DNA from 2 places in the Cupriavidus sp. WKF15 genome. Region 2 is predicted to be linked to the other one. Evidence: predicted binding sites of a transcription regulator. Region 2 holds the regulator's gene; the other holds the start of a gene.
What was found. Region 2 encodes NrdR, which represses ribonucleotide reductase genes. Its sites were predicted from a motif close to CACNANATNTNGTG; they were not measured.
Positions count from the first base shown of each region.

Region 1: CupriaWKF_RS14620 (ribonucleoside-diphosphate reductase subunit alpha) is a predicted target of NrdR. The motif match lies at 7,825-7,838, and genes of this name have one in related genera.

Region 1 covers NZ_CP119572.1:3,144,355-3,154,752, forward strand. The annotation lists gene CupriaWKF_RS14610 (KAP family NTPase) at 27-3,020, opposite strand; gene CupriaWKF_RS14615 (ribonucleotide-diphosphate reductase subunit beta) at 3,312-4,499, opposite strand; gene CupriaWKF_RS14620 (ribonucleoside-diphosphate reductase subunit alpha) at 4,660-7,599, opposite strand; gene ampD (1,6-anhydro-N-acetylmuramyl-L-alanine amidase AmpD) at 8,119-8,730, opposite strand; gene CupriaWKF_RS14630 (sigma-54 dependent transcriptional regulator) at 8,727-10,328, opposite strand; gene CupriaWKF_RS14635 (histidine kinase dimerization/phospho-acceptor domain-containing protein) at 10,354-10,398, opposite strand, start outside.
Region 2 covers NZ_CP119572.1:2,654,422-2,664,819, reverse strand. The annotation lists gene ribD (bifunctional diaminohydroxyphosphoribosylaminopyrimidine deaminase/5-amino-6-(5-phosphoribosylamino)uracil reductase RibD) at 1-685, opposite strand, end outside; gene CupriaWKF_RS12440 (GspH/FimT family pseudopilin) at 733-1,290, opposite strand; gene CupriaWKF_RS12435 (prepilin-type N-terminal cleavage/methylation domain-containing protein) at 1,292-1,759, opposite strand; gene CupriaWKF_RS12430 (PilC/PilY family type IV pilus protein) at 1,756-3,612, opposite strand; gene CupriaWKF_RS12425 (hypothetical protein) at 3,609-4,205, opposite strand; gene CupriaWKF_RS12420 (PilW family protein) at 4,199-5,128, opposite strand; gene CupriaWKF_RS12415 (hypothetical protein) at 5,125-5,454, opposite strand; gene nrdR (transcriptional regulator NrdR) at 5,705-6,169, opposite strand; gene glyA (serine hydroxymethyltransferase) at 6,313-7,560, opposite strand; ZMP/ZTP riboswitch at 7,687-7,788, opposite strand; gene ybgC (tol-pal system-associated acyl-CoA thioesterase) at 7,944-8,348, shown strand; gene tolQ (protein TolQ) at 8,345-9,028, shown strand; gene tolR (protein TolR) at 9,055-9,492, shown strand; gene tolA (cell envelope integrity protein TolA) at 9,512-10,398, shown strand, end outside.

The DNA of each region.
Region 1 (10,398 bases), 490 kb from region 2:
CGCGCTCAACCCGTGTCCGACCCTGCTTAACTCAGGTTCGGCAGAAGCTTGTCGGACTCCACCTCCACCGCTGATACTTCGTCGACCAATCCATCAAGTACTTTGAAGACTCCAGCCAGATCTTCGCGATACGAAGCTGTGTAGTTGGGCGTGACTACGTACCGCTCTTCGACTTGTAGGACTCGTTTGCGAATGAGTTCCTGGTGCTGACTCCAGTACCGTCCCATCTCCTTCGGATCAAGACCTCCTGGAAGTTCAGCTTTGGACGCAAAATAGCCCTCTTCATCTCCGCCTGTAAAGAATGAGTTACTCAAATGCGACAAGCAGTGGTCGAGGAAATGGAAGACGTTGTCCTCTTGGATGGTGGGGTTGAAGCAGATTCCAAACACGTACTCGTTCATTTGCCTTGCTATGCCACCACCATCACCAGCCCCACACTCGTCGTAAAGCCCGCAGCCCACACCTGACCCATTTGGCGGCAGCGAATTGCTCAGTTGGTAGGCCACGAAGGATTTGACGACAGAGCGCGCCGAGAAAACGCGCTGAGCAAGCGAAGGGGCACCTTGCTCGGATTGAGCGCCCCTTGAGGCCCGCTGACCAAGTTGAGACGAAGCTTCGCCGAGAAACGCTTCATCTGGGGCATCACTGACTTCTGAAAAAAAGTTTCGCCGGGGATCAATGTAGGTTCGCTTGAACAGCGCGAAGACCTCCTGAGACAGTCTTCTCATTCCCATTAATGCGAGATTATTGACCAAACCTGTTGTCGCAGCTCCCCTATCCTGATGGACGATGAGAGCTGAATGCAGGTTGTAAAGCTGCCCTTGACGATCTGCGGAGCATTGGAGTCTGAACAACATGAGATCGTTCCAGCCGAGGACGCCGCGATCACTGCTGGCAAGGCGTTGGATTAGACCCTTGCCTTCATAGGAGCCCTCGCCAAAGATTCGCCATGCGATCTCTATGATGTTCTCCGCGGTATTCGGAAGACGACGACCCGATGTCCTTCCCCAACCAGCTCGATCCAAGAGCCGCAATAGGGAGTAGATCGACCTCTGTCGCAACCCGCGATCATGGTTCTCGATTGCCGAGTAGCGCGGCAAATAGTCGGCGAGCGTGTCAATGGCGTCTTCAGCGGCAGCGCGAGTGAATTCATGAGATTGATTGACAAGCACCCTCCAGAATTGGTCATGCGCATGCTCACCGCTTTCCAATTGGAAGTCAGCCGACGTCAGCACCGAAGCAATAGACGCCCCCTTCCGAACTCGTTCCACTGCCTCCTGGTAAAGAACAAATGTCTCCTGCGGCTCTGGTGTTGCGAACCGCACAATGAGCTTGAGATACCCCTCGAGATTCCTCACGTCCTCATGGTTGAAGCACGCGCGCGACCTCAGAACTGCCTCCTCAACGGCGCTCGAATCACCAAGCTCCAAACTCGTCACATCGAAAAGCTGCGTCAATAGGAATCCTGCGGTCCCTTGGTGGTCCGCCACAAGCTTCGGGAATTCAGCAGAGTTCTTGAACTCTGATTCTCCGTACTCGCGACGCACCGAGAAGGTCCCGCTACGTCCCTCCGTCTCCTCTGCGTAGATGCGCCTGAACAATCCAGGGTAGTTCAGATGCAAGAGCATGAGGTTGATGAGGTCGCGCTTATTGAAGTCCGTCCGGCCTAAGTCGCTCCTCTCGATTTGCATGAGCAGCATTGCGTTGACGAAGCGCTTTACCTTGCGCAGGTCGCCGACAAGGGGTAGGTACTTCGCCGCCAATTCACCATCGAGAATGCTTGCCAACTCGTTGAGCACTGCGCCAAGCTTCAGCATCGTGTCGGAGGGAATCGAGCCAAGTTGGTTGTCTGCGCGTTGCCAGTCTCTCCGCAAGAAGTCCCGAATGCTTGAGCTATCAACGAACAAGCTCAACTTGACTGTCACAAACTTCTCAAGAAACTCCCGCGCCCTGGAACCTTCCTCCTGGCCTCCGGCAAGTACCTCTGTGTCGTAGCAGAGGACATAGGTAGCCTGCGAGAGTTTGAACGTCCGCCGCGTTGCGAACAGGACGTTGTTTGTAGTCTTTGCATCCAAACGATCAAGGTCGTCGATGACGATGATCACGCGACGACCGATGCGCCTAAGGACCTCGTCGATGTCATCGAGCAGTTCATCAACGGTCTCCTGCGACGGTTCCAAGGAAAGCTTGAAGCCAAGGAACGATACGTCGGCTTTTCCCTTTATCAGCCGGGAGTACCGCGACGCCGCCGGCCGAAACTCCGGAGCGAAGACCTTTCGTTGAATTGCCGCGGACAAATCGCGAATCAAACGGTCTGCAAGGTCAGGCTCTGATGCATACCGGAGGGGTTCGAATCGACAAACAATCGCTTTGTCTTCCGCTTTTGCCCAATAGCGCTCAGCAAGGTTGATGAAGCTTGTCTTGCCGACTCCCCATGGTCCATCGACCCCGAAGACGAGCCCTGGGTGGGCACCGCTTGCGAGAACAGTCTCCGCGAACGACTTGGCTTGCGCCTCGCTTGCAAACAGATCCTCTTTCTCGTCTCCGATTTCCTCATCCGCAATGAAGTAAAGCTGTGGAGTCGTTCTTTTGGGTCTCGGCCAGTACTGTTGAACCAGTGGCGACAAAAGCACGATACAGAGCAGAAGGAATATCGCTGGTGCCCAATGAGGACCTGCATTCTTGAGTGCTGCATGGGCTTTAGCCAACCAAGGCAAGGCCAACTCATTTGTCCAGATGCCGATGCCGATCGCGATCAGCAGATCGAGGCGGAGGCTGCGGCCCATCCGGGCAGCAGCGGCGTGCGCGCCCCGCTCAACTGAATAGATCAGGCAGAGCAGCAGTCCGGCCAGTACCCCACCGGCCTTCGCCCAAAGTGGGACGTCAGACAGCGTCTGTGCGAAGTTCGCACCGAGGTAGAAGGCGGTCCGCCAAACCTCCGCACCTACAAAGCCAAAGGCGAGCGACTTGGCGAAGACCAGTAACTCAGGCATCTTCATCGCTGGCTTGGTAGCCGTCATCAATTTGTCCTCCGTGGTGCGGCGCGATCTCTTCGCGTACTCGCCAACATGGCAGCCGACGTGAATACTCTACACGTGCAGTTGGCCTGCTCGACCGTCACTAGCGGGCATCAGCGAAGCCTAAACATAGACCCATAGCCCGAAAAGCGGAGCCAAGTCTGAAGCAGGTGTCTGGTCGAAAGACATGAGTGGCTACTCCGCAGGTCGATTGCAGACACGGTCCATCTCGAGTCATAAAAAATGGGAGCCATCAGCTCCCATTTCTCATCATCAAAGCAAAACAACAACAACTCAATCCCAGCTCAACGCCCCACCCGTCTGATACTCAATGACGCGCGTCTCGAAGAAGTTCCTCTCCTTCTTCAGATCGATCATCTCGCTCATCCACGGGAACGGGTTCTCCTCGTTCGGGAACAGCTGATCAAGACCAATCTGCTGGCAACGACGATTGCAGATGAATCGCAGATACGACTTGAACATCGGCGCATTCAGACCCAGCACGCCACGCGGCATGGTGTCCTCCGCATAGCGATACTCCAAATCCACCGCCTTCTTGAACAGCTCGGTGATCTCGGCCTTGAATTCAGCCGTCCACAGATGCGGATTCTCCAACTTGATCTGATTAATCAGGTCGATACCAAAATTGCAGTGCAGCGACTCATCCCGCAGGATGTACTGATACTGCTCCGCAGCCCCAGTCATCTTGTTCTGCCGCCCCATCGCCAGGATCTGCGTGAAGCCCACATAGAAGAACAGCCCTTCCATGATGCAGGCGAACACGATCAGCGACTTCAGCAGCTTCTGGTCGTTTTCCGGCGTGCCAGTCTTGAACGACGGGTCGGTCAGCGTGTCGATAAATGGGATCAGGAACTCGTCCTTGTCGCGGATCGACTGCACTTCGTGGTACGCGTTGAAGATCTCGGCTTCGTTCAGGCCCAGCGATTCAACGATGTACTGGTAGGCGTGCGTGTGGATGGCCTCTTCAAAGGCCTGGCGCAGCAGGTACTGGCGGCATTCCGGCGCGGTGATCTGGCGGTAGGTGCCCAGCACGATGTTGTTGGCGGCCAGCGAGTCGGCCGTGACAAAGAAGCCCAGGTTGCGCTTGATGATGCGGCGCTCGTCCTCGGTCAGGCCGTTCGGGTCCTTCCACGTGGCGATGTCGCGCGACATGTTGATTTCCTGCGGCATCCAGTGGTTGGCGCAGCCGGCCAGGTACTTTTCCCACGCCCACTTGTACTTGAACGGGACGAGCTGGTTGACGTCGGTCGAGCCGTTGATCACGCGCTTGTCGGCGGCGTTGACGCGGCGGTTGCTCTGCGCGGCGGCGGCGTTGGGGTTGTTGCCCAGGATGCCGGCTTGCGTGGCGCTCGACGGCAGCACGCCTTGCTGGTCAGCGGTGGCAGCCGATGCAGCGGGTTGCAGGGCAGGCTGCGGTGCGGCCTGCGGGGTGGCTTGAACGTCGTCGTCCCAGCTCAGCATGATGTGGTTCTCCGTGATTCGATTGGGGGGCGCGGTGGTCAGAAATGACGGCTCACGTTGTGGTGGCGCCGGCCCTCTCCCCCGGCCCCTCTCCCGCTCGCGGGAGAGGGGTGCAAACCCCGGGGGTGGTTGGTTACTGCGTTAAGTCTCTACTGCCTGATTACTGGCAGGCTTCGCACTCTTCAAAGCCAGGGTCACCCGGGCGCATCGTGCAGACCGCGCCTTCCGCTTCCGGCATGGCCGGGGCCAATGCAGCAGCCGCGTCCAGGGCGGAGCCGCTGTCGCTGCCCGACGACACCGCGTTCAGCGAGCCGCGCGACACGGTGGACTTCTCCACGTGCGTGGCGGCCATGGTGCGCAGGTAGTACGTGGTCTTCAGGCCGCGCAGCCAGGCCAGCTTGTAGGTGTCGTCCAGCTTCTTGCCCGAGGCGCCGGCCATGTAGATGTTCAGGGACTGGGCCTGGTCGATCCACTTCTGGCGGCGGCTGGCGGCTTCCACCAGCCAGGTCGGCTCGACTTCGAACGCGGTGGCGTAGATGTCGCGCAGGTCTTGCGGAATGCGGTCGATGCGCGACAGCGAGCCGTCGAAGTACTTCAGGTCGGCGACCATCACTTCGTCCCACAGGCCGCGTTCCTTCAGGTCGCGCACCAGGTAGTCATTGACCACGGTGAACTCGCCCGACAGGTTGGACTTGACGTACAGGTTCTGGAACGTCGGCTCGATGCAGGCGGACACGCCGATGATGTTCGAGATCGTGGCGGTCGGCGCGATCGCGATGCAGTTCGAGTTGCGCATGCCGTGCTGCTTGATGCGGGCACGCAGGCTGTCCCAGTCCATCGTGCTCGACAGATCCACGTCCAGGTAGCCGCCGCGCTCTTCGGCCAGCAGCTTGAGCGAGTCCTGCGGCAGGATGCCGCGGTCCCACAGCGAGCCGGCGTAGGTCTCGTAGCGGCCACGCTCTTCGGCCAGCTCGGTGGAGGCCTGGTAGGCGTAGTAGCACACGGCTTCCATCGAGGTGTCGGAGAACTTCACCGCGGCGTCGCTGGCGTACGGCGTGCGCAGCACGTGCAGGCAGTCCTGGAAGCCCATGATGCCCATGCCGACCGGACGGTGGCGCAGGTTGGAATTGCGGGCCTTCTCGACAGCGTAGTAGTTGATGTCGATGACGTTATCCAGCATCCGCATGGCGGTGCGGATGGTCTTCTGCAGCTTGGCGTGGTCGAGCGCGTACGAGCCGTCAGCCTGCCTGGCCAGGTGGGCCACCAGGTTCACCGAACCCAGGTTGCACACGGCGATTTCGCTGTCGTTGGTATTCAGCGTGATTTCCGTGCACAGGTTGGAGCTGTGGACGACGCCGACGTGCTGCTGCGGGCTGCGGATGTTGCAAGGATCCTTGAAGGTGATCCACGGGTGGCCGGTTTCGAACAGCATGCCCAGCATCTTGCGCCAGAGCTGCATGGCCGGGACCTTCTTGAACAGCTTCAGTTCGCCGTTGGCGGCCTTGGCTTCGTAGCCGAGGTAGGCCTTTTCGAATTCCTTGCCAACCTTGTCGTGCAGGTCCGGGCAGGTGGACGGCGAGAACAGCGTCCATTCGGCGTTTTCCATCACGCGCTTCATGAACAGGTCCGGAATCCAGTTGGCCGTGTTCATGTCGTGGGTGCGGCGGCGGTCGTCGCCGGTGTTCTTGCGCAGCTCCAGGAATTCTTCGATGTCCAGGTGCCACGTTTCCAGGTAGGCGCAGACGGCGCCCTTGCGCTTGCCGCCCTGGTTCACGGCCACGGCGGTGTCGTTCACCACCTTCAGGAACGGGACCACGCCCTGCGACTTGCCGTTGGTGCCCTTGATGTGCGAGCCCAGTGCGCGCACGTTGGTCCAGTCATTGCCCAGGCCGCCGGCGAACTTGGACAGCAGCGCGTTTTCCTTGAGCGCCTCGTAGATGCCTTCCAGGTCGTCCGAGACGGTGGTCAGGTAGCACGACGACAGCTGCGAGCGCTGGGTGCCCGAGTTGAACAGGGTCGGCGTGGACGACATGAAGTCGAACGACGACAGCAGCTGGTAGAACTCGATGGCGCGCGCTTCGCGGTCGGTTTCGTTGAGGGCCAGGCCCATGGCGACGCGCATGAAGAATGCCTGCGGCATCTCGATGCGGGTCTCGTCGATGTGCAGGAAGTAGCGGTCATACAGGGTCTGCAGGCCCAGGTAGTTGAACTGGAAGTCGCGGCCGGCGTCCAGCGCCGCGCCCAGGCGGGCCAGGTCGAAGGTGGCCAGCTTCTCGTCCAGCAGCTCGGCGGCGATACCGCGGGCGATGAACTTGGGGAAGTACTCGGCGTAACGCGTGGTCATTTCGGCCTGCGTCACTTCGGCGCCCAGGATTTCCTTGCGGATGGTGTGCAGCAGGATACGGGCGGTGACCTGGCTGTAGTCCGGGTCCTTTTCGATCAGGGTACGCGCGGCCAGGATGGCGGAGTCGTACACCTGCGTCATCGGCACGCCTTCGTACAGGTTCTTCAGCGTTTCCTTGAGGATCGGCTCGGCGCTGACGGCCTTGCCCAGGCCGGCGCAGGCGTTGTCGAGCAGGGCGTGCAGCGCGACGATGTCCAGCGGCTTGCTCACGCCACCGTCGGTCACGTTGAACTGGATGCCGGCTTCCTGCACGCGGGCCACGGCCTGCGCGCTGGCGCTGGCGCGCTCCTGGGCGCGCTTTTCGCGGTACAGCACGTAGGAACGGGCCACTTCGTGCTCGCCCGAGCGCATCAGGGCCAGTTCGACGTGATCCTGCACGTCTTCAATATGGATGGCGCCACCGCTCGGGCGGCTGCGCACCAGCGCGCGCACCACGTTGCCGGTCAGTTGCTCGACGACCTCGCGCACGCGGGCCGAAGCGGCACCCTGGCCGCCGTTGACGGCCAGGAAGGCCTTGGTCATGGCGACGGTGATCTTGGACGGCTCGAACGCCACCACGGCGCCGTTGCGGCGGATGATCTTGTAATCCTGGTAGTTCGTCGTGCCGGCTTGGGTCGCGGGGGCCTGTTGCTCGGTACCTGCAATACCGGCGGCGCCCGCTGCGCCCGTGGTGATTTCGTTCTGGGCCGTCTGCATAAGAACTCCTGTCTTTTTAGCCTGTTTTAAGAGACAAAAGAGTCCCTGGCGAAATGCGGCTGCGAAAGCGTCCGGCCGTGCGTTGGCGGCGGCTGGACTGACTGCCTTTTGCTAAACATTTCGCCAGGGACTCTTGTGATGCGCCGGCCCCACATCAGGGTTTCAACCACTATCGCCACGTCTGCGACAGCGCCCCTCGTTGCTAGGCCAGCTCCCCGGTTGAACTACTACATATAGTGGTCACTGCGGAAATCTGGCCCAAGTATAGTGAAAGAAAACCGAATGACCAGTCTTGACAAGCGTGGTTGCGACACCCGGATGACAAGTGCGGCGGCGCCACATTCCCGGGAACCGCGCTGCGACAAGGGATCGCGCCAAGTCGTGCGCAAACGCACATTTTTTGGAAATTTTTTTTATCCGAGCGACGCGTCCGATAGCCCCACACGGGCGTGGGGAATTGGCATGTGACATCGCGCCGACATGGTGCTGTGGCAGCCCCTTGGCGACGCCGCAAGCACCCTAACTGTGCGAGGGGCGGTAGGGTAACAGGTTTTGCGGAACGTCGGCGAGACGCGCGAAACGGTCCCAGTCGAAGTGCGGCCCGGGGTCGGTCTTGCGGCCCGGGGCGATGTCGCTGTGTCCGGCAATCGCCTGCACCGGCAAAGTGGTGCGCAGGGCCTTTACCAGCGTGGCGGTGGTGGCGTACTGGGCGGCGGTGAATGGCTGGTCATCGGCGCCTTCGATCTCGATGCCGACCGAGAAGTCATTGCAGCGGCCGCGGCCGAAGAAGTCAGACAGGCCTGCATGCCATGCGCGCTTGCCGCAAGGCACGAACTGCACGAGTTCGCCGTCGCGCCGGACCAGGAAGTGGGCGGAGACCTGCACCTGGTGAATCGTGGCGAAGAACGGGTGGCGGTCGGGGTCGAGCCTGTTCTGGAAGAACGCCTCGATATCGCCGCTGCCGAACTGGCCCGGCGGCAGGCTGATGTTGTGCAGCACCACCAGGTCGACCGGCATGCCCTCCGGGCGGTCATCGAAATTGGGCGACGGCACGCGGCGCGCGGCCGGCACCCAGCCTTCGGCGTCCGGAAGGAAGCTGGCGGGGACAGAGGCGGAAGCCGGGGCCTTCATGCCGCGCCCTCCCCTTCCTCGCGCTCGTCGCGCCCTTCGCGGATATCGAGCTGCTGGATGCGGTAGCGCAGCTGACGCAGGTTCAGGCCCAGCAGCGGCGCCGCGGCCGTACGGTTGAAGCCGGTCTGCGACAGCGCCTGCAGGATGATCTCGCGCTCCACGTTTTCGAGCCTGGCCTGCAGGTCGATCGGGAACACCACGCCCCGGCAGGCGCGCTCGGCGGCATCGGGCAGGTCTGCTGCCACGGCAACGGCGTCCGGCTCCGGCTCGGCTGCGGCCTGCGCGGGCATGGGGACCGGCGCGGGCTCGGCGGGCATGATCCCCATCGGCGCCCAGCCGCCGGCCCATGGCGTGTACGGGGTCAGCGGCGACGGCGCCGCACGCAGCGCCGCGCGTTCCAGATTGGCGTCGAGCGGGCCCAGGTCGGCCACCTGGATGTCCTCAGACTCGGCAAACGCATAGGCGCGTTCGAGCAGGTTCTCCAGCTCGCGCACATTGCCCGGGAACGGATAGGCCACCAGCCGCTCCAGCGCGGCCTGCGACAGGCGGCGCGGACGCGGGTCGCCGTAGCGCACGGCCAGGTGTTCGAGGATGGCGCGCGCGAGCACGGGGATATCCTCGGCACGCTCGCGCAGCGTCGGCATGCGCAGTTCCAGCACATTGAGCCGGTAGTACAAGTCCTGGCGGAACAGGCCGGCCGAGACCATGGCGGCAAGGTCCTTGTGGCTCGCGCACATCACGCGTACATCGACGGCATCTTCGCGGCTGGCGCCGATCTTGCGAACGCGGCGCTCCTGCAGCGCGCGCAGCAGCTTGACCTGCATGGCCAGCGGCAGGTCGGCCACCTCGTCGAGCAGCAGCGTGCCGCCGTTGGCGGACTGGAAGAAGCCGCCGCGCTCGGCGTCTGCACCGGTGAACGCGCCTTTGACGTAGCCGAAGAACTCGGACTCCATCAGGTTTTCGGGGATGGCGCCGCAGTTCACCGCCACGAACGGATGCGCGGCGCGCGCGCTGGTGGCGTGGATGGCCTGTGCGGCGCGCTCCTTGCCGCTGCCCGATTCGCCGCTGATCACCACCGGCGCCATGCTGCGCGCCAGGCGCGAGAGCGAGCGCCGCACCTCCTGCATGGCCGGCGAGTGGCCGGGCAGCAGCGCGGCGGCGCGGTCGGCCGCCAGGCTTGCGTCGGCGGCGGCTTGATCCTGGTCTTCGCGCTGCTGGTGCCGGCCCAGCGCGTTCATCACCAGGCTGCGCAACTGGTCCAGCGACACCGGCTTGGCGATGTAGTCGAACGCGCCGGCCTTGAGGGCTTCGACAGCGTTGTCGGCACTGCCGTAGGCGGTGATGACTGCCACGGGCACGCGTTCCGGCGCGGCCGAAAGCTGCCGCACGATCTCGATGCCCAGGCCGTCGCCGAGGCGCATATCGGTCAGCACCAGGCTGTAGCGGCGCTGCGCGAGCTTCTCGCGCGCTTCGGCCAGCGAGCCGGCCAGCACCACGTCATGCCCCATGCGGCGGATGGAAATATCGAGCAGCTCGCGCAGGTCTGCCTCGTCGTCGATCACGAGGATGGGATCAAGGCCGGGCGTTCTGGGTGGCATGGAGCGGCGTGTCAGGTGCGGAAGTTCAGTGGATCTTCGTGTCTGGCGAGGCCGCATCGCCGGTGTCGAT
Region 2 (10,398 bases):
GCGAGTCCACCAGCACGCGCTGCGGCTGGCGCGGCGTCGGGATGGCGCGCACGGTCATTTGCGGATTGTCGTCGCGCACCGTGCCGATGCCGGTCAGGATGGCGCACGCGCGCGCGCGCCAGGCATGGCCGTCATCCCGTGCGGCCTGCCCGGTGATCCACTGGCTGGTGCCGTCGTGCAGGGCCGTGCCGCCGTCCATCGATGCCGCTACCTTGATCCGCACCCACGGCAAGCCGCGCGTCATGCGCGACACGAAGCCGATATTCAGGTCGCGCGCTTCCTTTTCCAGCAGCCCGCAGCGCACGTCGATGCCAACGTCGCGCAGCCGCTGCAGGCCGCGGCCCGAAACGGACGGATTGGGGTCTTCCATGGCCGCGACCACGCGGGCGATGCCAGCGCGCACCAGTGCGTCGGCGCAAGGGGGCGTGCGGCCGAAATGGCTGCACGGCTCCAGCGTCACGTAGGCGGTCGCGCCGGCCGGGTCGATCCCGCGTGCCTGCGCGTCCTTCAGCGCCTGGATCTCGGCATGGTCCTGCCCGGCCGGCTGGGTGAAGCCTTGTCCGATGATCTGGCCGTTCTTGCTCAGCACGCAGCCGACGCGTGGATTGGGAGTGGTGGTGAACATGCCGCGCGCGGCAAGCGCGAGCGCTTGCTGCATGGCGGCGTGGTCGGAATCGGAAAACATTTGGCCGGTGACTCTTGCCCGCTGGGCGTTTGGTGTGCGTACGGCTGTCAGGGCGGGGCGGGTTCGCCCGATGCCTCGCAGTCCTTGTCATGCCCGGGCGTGCAAAGGCGGATCCGTCCTTGCGCTCCCAAGCGAACCTGGCGCTGCTCGCCGCGGCAGCTGAGCGTGAAAGTGGCGGCCTGAAATCCGCCTTGCTCAGACCGAGAGTATCCCACAGCTGCGAATCGCAGGACGTTGCTGGCGCGCGCGGTCTGTCGCAGGACGACTGACAGGCACGGTGCGTCGAGCTGGACGACCGACAGGACGGTGGCGTCCTGTTCCAGGCGCCGGCGTCCGTTTGTGGCCACCAGTTGCCAGCCATGATCTAGCACAAGGCGGCCGTCGAGCGGCTGTAAGGCGACTTCGACGCGCCGGGCCAGGGCCGTGCCGCGCGCCAGCGCTAGCGATGCGGCGAGCCGGTCGGCGGCGATCGTTACCTGCTGGCGGGCCATCAGGACGCCGGCGAGGTGATAGGCCACCGCTCCCAGTACCGCGAGTACTGCCAGGCAAACCAGCAGTTCTGCCAGAGTGAAGCCGTCTGGATGATTCTGTGCTGATTTGCGCATATCAACAGTCCGATTCCGACTGAGTGGCGTGCGCGGTGCCTCCCGGCAGGTTCAGTTGCTGGCCCGTGCTGCGCAGGATGAGCACGCCACAGCGATGGTCCGGCGCCACCGGTGTCGCCCGGATCTCGACGCAGGCATCCAGGCCGGCGTGCGGGCACGCGGCAGCCGTAAGAACGTGGCGGGGATTTGGCCCGGGCGGAACTGGCCGGGGCCAGTTCCCGGCGGCGATGTCACTGCCCGGCTGCAGGGCAAACGTGGCGGCCGCCAGCGCGTGCTGCTCAAGCTCCAGCATCGCCGCGACCAGCTCCGCGCGCGCCTGCGTCCGCCAGCCGCGCTCAAGATACTGGCTCCATGCCGGCACGGCGACTGCGGCGAGGATCGCCAAGATGGCGAGCGCGATCAACAGCTCGATGAGGCTGAACGCCTGTTGCGCCGAGGCTTTGCGATCGGGGGGAGGTGCGGGCCTCATGGGGCGTCCCGCTGCATGGGAGCCACGACTTCGCGCCAGCTGATGCGGCCAGTGCGGCGCGTTGCGATGGTCGTCGACAGCGGCCGGGCGGACGCCTGGTCCACGGCCCACAGCGTGATCGTGTGAGCGTGCGTGCTGCTGGCACCTGCTTGCTGACGCGGGGCAGATCCTGGGGTACTCGTCAGGACGAAGCCGCCTTCGGCCGCGACCGCCTGTCCGGTCACGAACGCCTGCAGCGGTGCGCCTTCCTGGGTACGGCCCGCGGATTCGCCGGTAGCCGCCAGCACAAGATAGGCCCGCTGAAGCCCGTCGGCGGCACGGGTCGTGAAATGGAGGTAGCCGGGAAACGCATCGCTCAGCGCGTCGAGCTGTTCCCCGGGATTCGGCAGAGTCAGATGCCAGCCGGCTTCGGCGGCCGTGCCGTGCTGGCCGGGCGGGGCGCGCAGCAGGAATCCTCCGTCGGCGGGCTGGGCCGTGATGCGGGTTGGGGACCCGCCCGAGCGGGAGGGAATGGCAGCGATTTCGCGGCCTTGGCCATATATGACGAGCGGCGAAGCAGAAGAGCCCGTCAGCAATGGAGGCTCCGCATGCTCCGTCCCGGCGACTACCGGCAGCCGGTGCCGGCAACTCGGGGTGCCCGGGGCAAGGCGTCGCGTAGCGTCGGCTAAGGGGAAGTGCCAGAGCTGGCCACTATCGTCGGTGGCATAGATGGCCAGCGTCGCCCCGGTCATGTCGCTCAGGACACTGACGCCGGCAATTGCCGATGTCACCGGTGCGCCGGTGCAATCGCGCTCGGGCAGCGGCCAGGTCTGTGCGGATTCTCCTGCGGCTTGATCCAGCGGTATCAGGGCCAGGCCCGGACGGGATGCCGGGCTGTCGGAGCGCGCGTCGACAGTGGTGACAGCGAACGACCGGAGACCGTCGTTGCCGGCAAAGGCCGCGGCGCGAACCGGACCACGGGCAGATAGCGGCAGCGAGGCCGTTGCTGTCATTTCCCACAAGAGCCGGAGCGGCGCGAGCTCCGTTGGGTCAGTGATATCCAGCGCGAACACTCCAGGCGGACTGTCACCCTTGGCCGCACCCGGCATGCCGCACAGCAGCACGGTACGCCACTCACGGCGGATCACTACGTCCGCCGCCTCCGGTCGTGGACAGGGGGCGGGTGCTAGCGCGCCATTCGGGTCGGCCATGGCGATTGCCTGCGGCAGCAAAGTCCGCGGCAGGTAGGCGACAAGCTCCTCGCCGTTGACGGCATCGAATCCATGCAACAACGCGTCCGTGGTGCCCAGCCAGACCATGTGCGGCCGCGTGCGATGCCGCTCCCGGAAGGCAGCATGGCCGGCTTTGCCGGGTTGCCATTGCGGCGGGCGAACGACCAGCACGCGCGCTACACGGGCATTGGCCATGCGCGTCTCGCGCGGACGCAAGGCGGTGTTGTTGCGCTCGCCGCGCAGCCACGCGAGCTTGTCTCCCTCGGATACGCCGTTGCCTGCACCGGGTGCCTTGAGCGGACCTGCCGCATCGAGTGCGGGCCACTGCAGCGGTACCAGGCGTTCAGAGTCCGGGTCTGTGGGGGCGACCGAAGTGTAAAGACGCCGTGCGGCCACCGGCTTGGCATCGAGCGCTGCGCCGGCTTCCCAGAGCCTCTCGTGAGGGACGGTCTCCGGAGCTTGATGCTGCAGACTCCACCCAAGTGCGTACAGGCGGCCGGTCCAGGGATAAGCGCCGTTGCGGGACTGGTATGCGAGGGGGAGATTGCCGGCGGGCATGTCCGCAACCGTGCCGGCCCATGCAGCCGACGACAGCGGCAAGAGCCAGGCCAGGACAACGACGATCATGGTCAGCGGGCTCATGGCTGGATCACGCTCTGGACCACGACTGTAGTATCCCGGGTCCGGCCAAAGCCGATTGCAGTGACGCGAAAGCGCGGGACGGCCGGCTGCGGCCCGTATCCGCTGGAGCCAGCGACGTCGCCAGTCGGCTCGGCAACATAGCGCGGCGGGATGACCGCACCGGCCATGCCTTGCGGCAACGTTGGCATCGCATTGCCGGTAAACGTACCAAACGGCACGCCGATTTCGTCGGCGAGCCCCGTGCCCGACAGCCACGCTTGCCACACGGGCACGCTGTCGGGAGCCGGCATGCAGACTCCGGCCTGCATGCCCTTGCCGCAAGTCCCGCTTGCCGGAAGCGGATCGAGACGCTCAGGCCGACCGCGGCCTGCTGCCGCACCGAGCAGATCCGCCTCTCCATCCAGCAGCGCCACTTCGGCAGCCCGGAAGGCGATTTCCCTGTCGAGCTGCAACGTGGCGAGCTGGCGGGTGGAGAGAAGGAACTGCAGCGTGGCGGCGGCAGTGAATGCCGCGAGCAACAGGAGCGTTGCGGCGAACAGCAGTGTCGCGCCGCCGTGCATCGGGCGGATGTAGGGCATGGGCGGGGCTAGCACAATGTCTCCAGACATTGCGGCATATTTCGCACGCGGATGGTTGTGGCGAAGACCCGCCATGTGTTCCGGCTATATCCGGGGAGCGTGTCGAGGGCGTCGGCGATGGCATTGTCGATGTGAGCATGGGTGGCCGTTGCCTGCATGCCCGGTGGCGTGGCGCTGCGTCCTTCCAGCCGGAAGGCCAGTGCTATCTGCACCGCTGTCACGCGGTGCCATGCGTCTTCGCCCAGGGCGCTGACCTCGTCCGCACGAAGGAAGATGCCGGGTTTCTGGTCGTGTTCGCGCAGGCCGTAACGAATCTGCATCGACTCCACGCCCCGCACGATCGCGCCCGATGTCCAGCCGCTGCCGTCGATGCGCCCGTTTCGGCGCGCCGGGTAGCGGCAAAGCAATTGGGGCTCGCCATCGCTGGCGATGGCCACGTAGACGAGATTTGCCGCGACATAGTTCGCGCCGGCGGAGGTGTCCGGTCCCTGCGCGGCAACGGCGTAGCCACTGCAGTCGATCATGGTCTGGTCGGGCATGGCGGCATCGCGCGCCTGGCCGCTGCCGCTGAAGCGGATCAGCAGCGCGTCGCTACCCGCCACACCGGGTTTGCCGCAGCCCGGAATGGCTGCCATGGATGGCTGGCCGCAATTGTCCGCGCCGCTGATCGCGGGCTGCGCCGGCGCGCTGGCGGCGGGATCGGGACGCCAGCCGCCCTGCCGGATCAGGAGGGAGAGGATACTCAGCGTGCGCTGCCCGCGTTCCTCCAGCAGGGACCGCTCCGCAGTGGCGAGATAAGCTGCGCGGCAAAGCAGGAACGCGGTGCCGGCGACCGCCGTGACCACCATTCCCAGCGCCAGGCCGACCATCATCTCCGTCAGCGTGAAGCCACTCGCCGCCAGCTTGCGCGGAGAGTCATGGGCAAGGCGCGATCTCATGGCTGCATCCACAGCGCGATCCCCCGCAACGTGGTTGCTGAACCCGGTTCTCCGGCTGCCAGTCTGGCAATGGCCAGCTTGCCACCACCCTGGCAAACGGCTTGCGCCTTGTCTGGTAGCCGCGGACAGCTTTCGGACGGGAGCGGATCGAACTGGTGCATCGGTGTGACGTCCAGTGCCGCGGTCTCCGCGAATTCTCCAGCGGCTCGCATGGCCTGGGCGAGTTGCTCGTGGCCGCGTAGCCGCGTCAGCGCCGTGGCTCCCACGCTGGCAAGCGGGATCAGGCCGACGCTGACGAGCAACAGCGCGCAGAGCGACTCGGCCATGACGTGGCCGTGACGGTAACGGAGTGAGCGGAAACAAGGCGGCATGGCACTCGGCGACGGTAGAGATGAGGTCGTCAAAGTACCGCCCCGCGGGTCGCCGGTCCGTAGACGAACGTAGCGAAACTGGCAAATTTGCTTACGTCGACGCCGTGGCGCTGGACCAGATTGGCACGCGGCTCAATACCGTCGGCGCGAACCCGGCGGCGTACCTGCAGAATTGCTGGGAACGCTGAACGCTGAGCGCGTGGCGCTAGCGCTTGTGGTTGCCTGACGTCACCTCGGCCAGCACATCGGAAAACTCGGCAACGTCCTCGAAACTGCGGTACACCGAAGCAAAGCGGATATAGGCGATCTTGTCGAGCTTGCGCAGCTCTCGCATGACGAGTTCACCGACCTGGCTGCTCGGAATTTCCTTCTGGCCAAGCGCCAGCAGCTTTTCTTCGATGCGGGTGATGGCTTCGTCGATGGCTTCGGCGGAAACAGGGCGCTTGCGCAGCGCGAGGCGCATCGAGTCCTTCAGCTTGGCGCGGCTGTAGTCCACGCGCGAGCCGTTCTTCTTGACGATGGCCGGGAAGAACAGTTCGATCCGTTCGTAGGTGGTGAAGCGGCGGTCGCAGGCTTCGCAGCGCCGGCGCCGGCGCACGGCATCGCCGTCTTCAGACATGCGCGTGTCGAGCACCTGGGTATTGGAATGTCCGCAAAAGGGGCATTTCATGCCTGACCACCTTCAGATTAGAGCCCCGTCGCCTTGGTATCTTGTCCTTCTGCGGCAACAGGGCGGGTTGGCGAGGCCCGCAAGCGGCGCGACGGCGCGCCCGCGGGGCTGCCGGCCGCCCTCGCGGGCGGCCTTGCGCGGCATCAGCCGTAGACCGGGAAACGCTTGGTCAGTGCGGACACCTGCTCGCGCACGCTGGCGATGTTGCCAGTGTCGTGCGGGTTGTCCAGCACGTCGGCGATCAGGTTGGCGACGATGCGCGCTTCTTCTTCCTTGAAGCCGCGCGTGGTCATGGCCGGCGAGCCGACGCGGATGCCCGAGGTCACGAACGGCTTTTCCGGATCGTTCGGGATGGCGTTCTTGTTCACCGTCAGGTGCGCTTCGCCCAGGATGCGCTCGGCTTCCTTGCCGGTGATGTTCTTGGCGCGCAGGTCGACCAGCATCACGTGGCTTTCGGTGCGGCCCGAGACGATACGCAGGCCGCGTGCGATCAGCGTTTCGGCCAGCACGGCGGCGTTCTTGACCACCTGTTCCTGGTAAGTCTTGAATTCCGGCGTCAGTGCTTCCTTGAACGCCACGGCCTTGCCGGCGATCACGTGCATCAGCGGACCGCCCTGGATGCCCGGGAAGATCGACGAGTTGATGGCCTTCTCATGCTCGGCCTTCATCAGGATCACGCCGCCACGCGGGCCGCGCAGGCTCTTGTGCGTGGTGGTGGTGACGAAGTCGGCGTGCGGCACCGGGTTCGGGTAGACGCCCGCGGCGATCAGGCCGGCGTAGTGGGCCATGTCGACCATGAAGTAGGCACCGATCGCCTTGGCAACCTTGCTGATGCGCTCGAAGTCGATGCGCAGCGCGAAGGCCGAGGCGCCGGCGATGATCAGCTTCGGCTTCTTTTCGTGGGCCAGCTTTTCCAGCGCGTCGTAGTCGATGTCTTCCTGCGCGTTCAGGCCGTAGCTGACCACGTTGAACCACTTGCCCGACATGTTCAGGGCCATGCCGTGAGTCAGGTGGCCGCCTTCGGCCAGGCTCATGCCCATGATGGTGTCGCCCGGCTTCAGCACGGCGAAGTACACGCCCTGGTTGGCCTGCGAGCCCGAGTTCGGCTGCACGTTGGCGGCTTCGGCGCCGAACAGCTGCTTGACGCGGTCGATGGCGAGCTGCTCGACCATGTCGACATACTCGCAGCCACCGTAGTAGCGCTTGCCAGGATAGCCCTCGGCGTACTTGTTGGTCAGCTGCGAGCCCTGCGCGGCCATCACGGCCGGCGAGGTGTAGTTCTCGGAGGCGATCAGTTCGATGTGATCTTCCTGGCGCTGGTTCTCCTTCTGGATGGCGGCAAAGACCTCGGGGTCGATCTGGTCGATCGTATAGCGGCTGCGTTCGAACATGGCGAAACTCGTCTGAAAAAAGGGAATCCGATTACTGCTTCGGGGTAGGGCGCGCGGGGAAAGCGATTGGCGGCCGGCACCGGCGGAACTGCGTGGACCGTCGGCGCAGGGCGCACCCTGCTTCCCATTCGCTGCCCAGGCGAGCGGCAGGCGCTTGAAACTTCACGCCAGAGAACTTGCGCTTCCTCGTGGTAGTACCCACTGACATCGCCAGTCGCGCAAGATGGAATGGTTGGGCGCAGTGTAGCGTGAGGCGGGGATTTGCCGCAAGCCGCGTCCTATGGCCCGCAACGCCAGGCCCGGCGCGGCCCGCAACTTGCTGTTGCAAACTCGTCCTGCGGGTTAACACCGAAGCCGTCTCGCTCTCCGTTACAATCCCGGCCATGACAAACTTTGTCTGGACCCTGCGGGTGTACTGGGAAGACACCGACGCGGGCGGCGTAGTGTTCTACGCCAACTATCTCAAATTCTTCGAGCGCGCCCGAACCGAGTGGCTGCGCTCGCTTGGCGTCGAGCAGCAGGCGCTGGCTGATAAGGCCGGCGTGGTGTTCATCGTCCGCAGCACAGCGCTCGACTACAATGCGCCTGCCCGACTCGACGACCAGCTTGAGATCCGCACACGCATTGAACGCGTAGGACCCGCATCGGTGCAGTTCGCGCAAGAGGCATGGCGCGGCGAAACCTTGCTCGCCAGCGGCCAGATCCGCGTTGGCTGTGTCGATCGAAGCACTTTCCGTCCATCTCCCATTCCCGCCCCTGTCCTGGCTACCATCAAGACCGCCCGATGAATCCCGTGACCGTCACGCAAGACCTGTCGATCATTTCGCTGGTGATGCACGCCAGCCTGCTCGCACAGGCCGTCATGGCGCTGCTGCTCGTCATGTCGCTGTTCTCCTGGACCTATATCTTCCGCAAGCACCTGGCGCTGCGCTCGGCGCGCACGCAGACGGAAGGGTTCGAGCGCGACTTCTGGGCCGGCGGCGACCTGCAGGCGCTATATAACAGTGCGGTGAACAACCGGCACAATACCGGCGCGCTGGAGCGGATTTTCGAATCCGGCATGGGAGAATTCCTGAAGGCGCGCGAGCGTGGCAACGAAGCGAGCGCACTGCTCGACGCCGCCCGCCGCGCCATGCGCGCTGCCTACCAGCGCGAAATGGACGTGCTCGAATCGCACCTGCCGTTCCTGGCCTCGGTCGGCTCGGTCAGCCCGTATATCGGCCTGTTCGGCACCGTGTGGGGGATCATGAACGCCTTCCGCGGCCTGTCGAACGTGCAGCAGGCGACGCTGGCATCGGTGGCTCCCGGCATCGCCGAAGCGCTGGTGGCAACCGCAATCGGCCTGTTTGCGGCAATCCCGGCCGTGATCGCCTATAACCGCTACGCCACGGAAATCGATCGCCTGGCGATCCGGTTCGAGAGCTTCATGGAAGAATTCCTGAACATCCTGCAGCGGCAGACCCGCTGACCGACTGAACGCCCGGGAGCACAGCAATGGCAGCTATTCAGCGCCGCGGCGGATCGCGCCGCCGGGCCAGTGCCGAGATCAACGTCGTGCCTTATATCGACGTGATGCTCGTGCTGCTGGTCATCTTCATGGTGGCGGCACCGATCGTCAGCCCCGCCGTCGTCGACCTGCCGACCGTGGCCAACGCCACGCCGCAGCAGAAGGCGCCGCCGATCGTCGTGACCGTGCACGAGGACGGTGCGCTGACCGCGCGCGGCAAGGACAACGCCGGCAATTCCTTCGAGCGCCAGCTCGACAAGAACGGCCTGCTCGAATTCGTGCACCAGCGCCAGAACGAGAACCCGGACCAGCCGGTGGTGATTGCCGCCGACCGGTCGGTCAAATACGAGTCCGTGCTCGACGTCATGTCGGTGCTCAAGGCCGACGGCATCAAGCGCGTCGGCCTGATGGTGAAGTCCAAGTAGAACGCGCTTGCTGCGTGAGATGCCTGTCCGAATGCCGCGCCCGATGACGACCGCTGCCGCCTTTCCTTACCAGCCGGTGAAGGAGCGGGGAACCCTGCGTTCCTTCCTGCTCGCGCTCTTCATGCACCTGCTGCTCGGCATCGTGCTGTACTACGGCGTGCATTGGCAGAGCAGCACGCCGGTCGGTTCCGAAGCGGAGCTGTGGGATGAGATTCCCGCCACCACCGCACCGCCTCCCGCACCGCCGGCGCCACCCGAGCCGGTGGTGCAGCCGCGTCCCGCGCCGCCGGCGCCCGAGGTGAAGAGCAAGGTCGAGGAAGAGGCCGATATCGCGCTGGAGCGCCAGAAGCGCCGCGCTGCCGAGCAGGCCGCGCGCGAAGAGGCTGCGCACAAGGAAGCCGCACGTAAGGAAGCGGAACGCAAAGAGGCGGAGCGCAAGGAAAGCGAGCGCCAGGAGGCCGAGCGCAAGCAAGCCGAGCGCCTGGAGGCGCAACGCAAGGAAGACGCGAAGAAAAAGGCCGCCCAGCAGGAGCAGTTGCATCGCGAGCAAGCCGAGCGCGAGCGCGAGCGCAAGGAAGCCGATGCCAGGGCCAGGGCGAAAGCGGAAGCCGATGCCAAGGCGAAATCCCGGGCAGAAGCGGAAGCCAAGGCAGAGGCAAAGGCCAAGGCCGACGCGCAGGCAAAGGCGAAGGCAGAGGCCGACGCCAAGGCCAAGGCGGACGCGCAAGCCAAGGCCAAGGCGGATGCCGACGCCAAGGCCAAGCGCGAAGCTGCGGCCAATGCCCAGCGCAAGGGCGAGCTGGCGCGACTGCAGGCTCTGGCCGGCGGCGCCGGCGCGGGTGGCCAGGGCGGTGGCGGTGTGGGCAGTACGGCCGGTGCGGGTGCTGGCGGTGGTGGCAAGGCTTC